Regions from separate parts of the Cohnella sp. 56 genome, predicted to be linked through region 2. Evidence: riboswitches for the same ligand, from Rfam matches in the RefSeq annotation. Region 2 holds a riboswitch; the other holds the start of a gene.

Region 1 (2,198 bases), on a different contig from region 2:
CCGGCTTGGAAGCGATGGGGCTATGAAGAGGGCATGGAGAAGGGCATTGAACAAGGTATTGAACAAGGGATTGAAAAAGGCATCGTACAAGGCATGGAAAAAGGCATGGAGCGGGGCGCCGAGGCAGAAAGGCGTGCCGTCGTGCGCAAGCTGGCGAGCAAAGGGCTCGAAGCGGAAGCGATCGCCGAGATTCTCGACCTGCCGCTGGCCGAAGTCAAGCGCCTGTACGCGACGAGCTGAACCGGAGGGCCGGCAAGCACATGCCATGGATTGACAGATTGAACCGGCGCATGTACAGTTGAAGTCAAGAATTCCACTGGGGGCGCCCGCGAGGGCTGAGATAAGGCAGCTATGCCTTGGTCCCTTTGAACCTGATCTGGGTCATGCCAGCGTAGGAAAGTGGACCAATGTGCGTAGCATGCTGCAACGGAGATCGCGACGGCGAATGCCGGGCGATGCCGGCCTTTTCCGGGCAGGCCGCCGTACGGGAGTTTTTCCGTACAGCATGCCGTCCCGCGGCCTTTTCCGCTGCCGCGCCGAAGCTGCACCCTTTGGCCGCTCCCGACGGGGCGGCTTTTTATGTTGCAGCGAGCCGACCGTCAAGGAGCGTTCCCGGAGGGGGGATTATGTCTTGAAGCGCTTGCCCCGGTATGGGCGCGGCGGTTCATGCCCGCAGTTTATGCCATTGTTTCCCGCTTGCTTGCGCGTCTCATGCGCCGTACGGCCTCCCGGAGGAATTCGCACGAATTCATAGGGAGGTTTTTTGTTATGGCGATCTTGACACAGCCTTTGCCGGGCAGCCGCAAGGTGTATGTACAAGGCGAAGGCGGCGTCCGCGTACCGATGCGGGAGATCAGGCTCGGAGACAGCGAGGCGAGGGACGGCTCCCGCCTGCCGAACGAGCCGCTGCTCGTGTACGATGCGAGCGGACCGTATACGGACGAGGGCTACACGGCGGACATCAGACGAGGCTTGCCGCCGCTGCGGAGCGAGTGGATATCGGCAAGAGCGGATACGGTCGAATACGGCGGCCGGGCCGCGCTCCCGTCGGACGACGGATACGCCACGGCGGAGCGCGCCCGCGTCAAAGGGGCCGAGGCCTATCCCGGGCTCATGCGCAGTCCGCGCCGGGCGCGCGAAGGCGGCTGCGTGACGCAGCTTCGCTATGCGCGGCAGGGCATCGTGACGCCGGAGATGGCGTTCATTGCGGCGCGCGAAGGGATGACGCCCGAGTTCGTGCGGGACGAGGTGGCGGCGGGAAGGGCCGTCATCCCGGCCAACATCAACCATCCGGAGAGCGAACCGATGATTATCGGCCGGCATTTTCACGTCAAGATCAACGCAAACATCGGCAATTCGGCCGTAGCCTCCTCCATCGAGGAAGAGGTCGAGAAGATGACGTGGGCGACCCGCTGGGGTGCGGATACGATCATGGATCTGTCGACGGGCAAAAACATCCATACGACCCGGGAATGGATCATCCGCAACGCGCCTGTGCCCGTCGGCACGGTGCCGATCTACCAGGCGCTCGAAAAGGTAGACGGCCGGGCGGAGGCGCTCACCTGGGAGATCTACCGGGATACGCTTATCGAGCAGGCGGAGCAGGGCGTCGATTACTTCACGATCCACGCGGGCGTGCTGCTCCGCTACATCCCGCTGACGGCGAAGCGCGTGACGGGCATCGTCTCGCGGGGCGGCTCGATTATGGCGGCCTGGTGCCTGGCGCATCACCGGGAGAACTTCCTGTATACGCATTTCGAGGAAATCTGCGAGATTATGAAGGCGTACGACATTACGTTTTCTCTAGGCGACGGGCTGCGTCCCGGATCGATCGCAGACGCCAACGACGAGGCGCAGTTCGCCGAGCTGGCGACGCTCGGCGAACTGACGGACATCGCCTGGAAGCACGACGTGCAGGTGATGATCGAAGGGCCGGGCCATGTGCCGATGCATCTGATCAAGGAAAATGTGGAGCGGCAGATGGAAGTGTGCAAGGAAGCGCCCTTTTATACGCTCGGTCCGCTCACGACGGATATCGCCCCGGGCTACGATCATATCACCTCCGCGATCGGCGCGGCGATGATCGGCTGGTTCGGCACGGCGATGCTCTGCTATGTGACGCCCAAGGAGCATCTGGGCCTCCCGAACAAGGAGGATGTGAAGGACGGCGTCATCGCCTACAAGATCGCGGCGCATGC
Region 2 (2,198 bases):
TCAGATCGGGATTGGCCTTCAGCAGCATATCCGCCGCTTCGGCCGGGTGGTCGATCGCGTACTGGTAGCCCTCCGAGGCGCCTTCCACGAACGCGCGGACGACGTCCGGCTTGTTCTTGATCATCTTCTCGCTCGTCGTCAGCACCGGCGTATAGTAGTCGAGGCGCTTGTCGAAGTCGGACAAATATACCATGTTCAGGCTGATGCCCCGCTGCTCGGCCTCGACGCCGGTCCAGCCGTAGAAGATCCATTCGAAGTCGATGTCCTTCTGGACGGCGGTGAAAAAGTCGGCGCTGCCCGCATTGACGAACTTGACCTTCTTCACGTCGGCTCCCTGCTTCTGCATCATCGAGCCGATGACGGCTTCTTCGGCCGGCGAGCCCCAGCCGCCGTAGCTATGGCCTTCGAAGTCCTTGGGCTCCTTGATGCTCTTGTCCGCGGGCGAAGCGAAGCCCGACGTATTGTGCTGTATGATGGCCGCGAGCGAGACGATCGGCATGTCGTTCTCTCTCGCCAGCGTCAAGCCCTCCTGCGCGCCGACGCCGAAGTCCGCCGCGCCCGTCGCGACCATCTGATCCGCGCCGCTCTCCGGCGGCAGCACGATCTCGACGTCGAGGCCGCGTTTTTTCCAGTAGCCCTGGTTGGCCGCGACGTACAGCCCCGTATGGTTCGTGTTCGGCGTCCAGTCGAGCACGACTTTGACCTTGCCGAGATCGGCCGCCTGCCCGCCCGAGGCGGATGCCGACGCCGATGCCCCGGCGCCGGACGAACCCGTCGCCGCCGGGCTGCCGCCCCCTTCGTTCCCGCCGCCATTTCCGCAGCCCGCCACGATCAGCAGCGCCGCGACCGCGGCCGCTCCTTTAACCTTCCAGCCTTTGACCCGCAATCCCATCTGTCTTCTGCTCCCTCTCCTGCGCCTTGCCTGCGACAAATCAAAAAACGCCCCCCGTATACGGAGGGCGTCCTAAATAAGCATGGACAATATGCGCGAAAAAAATCGCGCTTCCCGCCTCCCTACGCTGGTCCTAACCAGATCAGGTTCAAGGGTCTGCATCGTCGTAGCGGGATGCACTCTCAGCCGGCCTAGCCCAGCTCCCCCGGGGTTTGTTCGATTGTCGACAAACATCGGTCGTCGTTGATATCGCTTCTCATTATAGCAGAACGCCCGCATCTGTCCAGCATGAAAAAGCCGGCGCCGCGCTCGTTCGTGCCGCAGAACGCATAATGGACGGAGCTTTCTTCAATCCGTCTCCGGGGCGAATGCGGCATCCGCAGCCGGCAGCAGCCCGCGCTTCTCCAGCTCCGCCAGCCGCTCGAACAGGAACACGCCGCTAAGCTGTGCGCTGAGCGAGACCTTGCCTGCCGGTGCGGAGCGCCAATCCGTACCGAATAAATGACGGCCCTCGTCATGCGTTGCATGCGCCGCCGACCATAGCGACTCCCCGTTGCGGAGCAGCCAGGCAGCCGACGCGGACGACGCTCCCCGCGACTCCGCAGCAAGATCGGCCAGGTACCGGACGAGTATACCTTTGAACAGACCGCCGTCGCCGTCGCCTTCGTCCGGAAGAATGCCGCCGGCCCATTCGTCGGACGCGGCCTGTGCGGTCCGGTTCGCGTCGGCGAGATATGCCTCATCTCCCGTCGCCCGGAACAGCTCGACCGCGGCGCCGATATAGACGCCCTGGCAGTACGTGAAGCGCCATGCCTTGTCGATCGCGCCGTCGCCCAGGCGATTCATCCCGTCCCACACGAAGCCGGTCTCCGGATCGACGAGCTGCCGCTTGAGCCAATCGTAGATCCGGACTGCCCAAGTCAAGTCCTCCTCCCGGCCGAAGCGCCGATAGAGCCGGACGGCCACAATCGCGGCAGGTCCGTTGGCCGGCGTGTTTTTGTATCCGAGCTGCTCCTTGTGCCACGCGATGCCGCCGCCCATCGTATCGTTCCATCCGGTCCGGATATCGTCCCAGAGCGACAGCGCCGTCTGCTTGTACCGCTCCTCGCCGGTCGCGTCGTATGCGCGCAGCCAGGCGATCGCCATCCACTCCATATCGTCATACAGCAGATTGGGGAAATCGCCGCCGTTTTTCGTGCGGATGCCCTCGTGAAGCTCGGCCAGCCGGTCGGCATATCGGTCGTCGCCCGTGCGCAGCAGGCCGTCCGCCAGGCCGTCCGCGGCATGCGCCATCCACCAGTAATGA

Evidence for each region. A riboswitch is a leader RNA that binds a small molecule or an ion and turns the genes downstream of it on or off. The one in region 2 is predicted to bind thiamine pyrophosphate.
Region 1: linked by a shared signal. The riboswitch ahead of thiC (phosphomethylpyrimidine synthase ThiC) and the one ahead of VQ071_RS05360 (ABC transporter substrate-binding protein) in region 2 are both predicted to bind thiamine pyrophosphate.

Annotation. Positions count from the first base shown of each region.
Region 1 is NZ_JAZDQE010000013.1:78,640-80,837, forward strand. It holds gene VQ071_RS21055 (Rpn family recombination-promoting nuclease/putative transposase) at 1-240, shown strand, start outside; TPP riboswitch at 309-415, shown strand; gene thiC (phosphomethylpyrimidine synthase ThiC) at 769-2,198, shown strand, end outside.
Region 2 is NZ_JAZDQE010000002.1:554,771-556,968, reverse strand. It holds gene VQ071_RS05360 (ABC transporter substrate-binding protein) at 1-892, opposite strand, end outside; TPP riboswitch at 995-1,109, opposite strand; gene VQ071_RS05355 (glycoside hydrolase family 76 protein) at 1,241-2,198, opposite strand, start outside.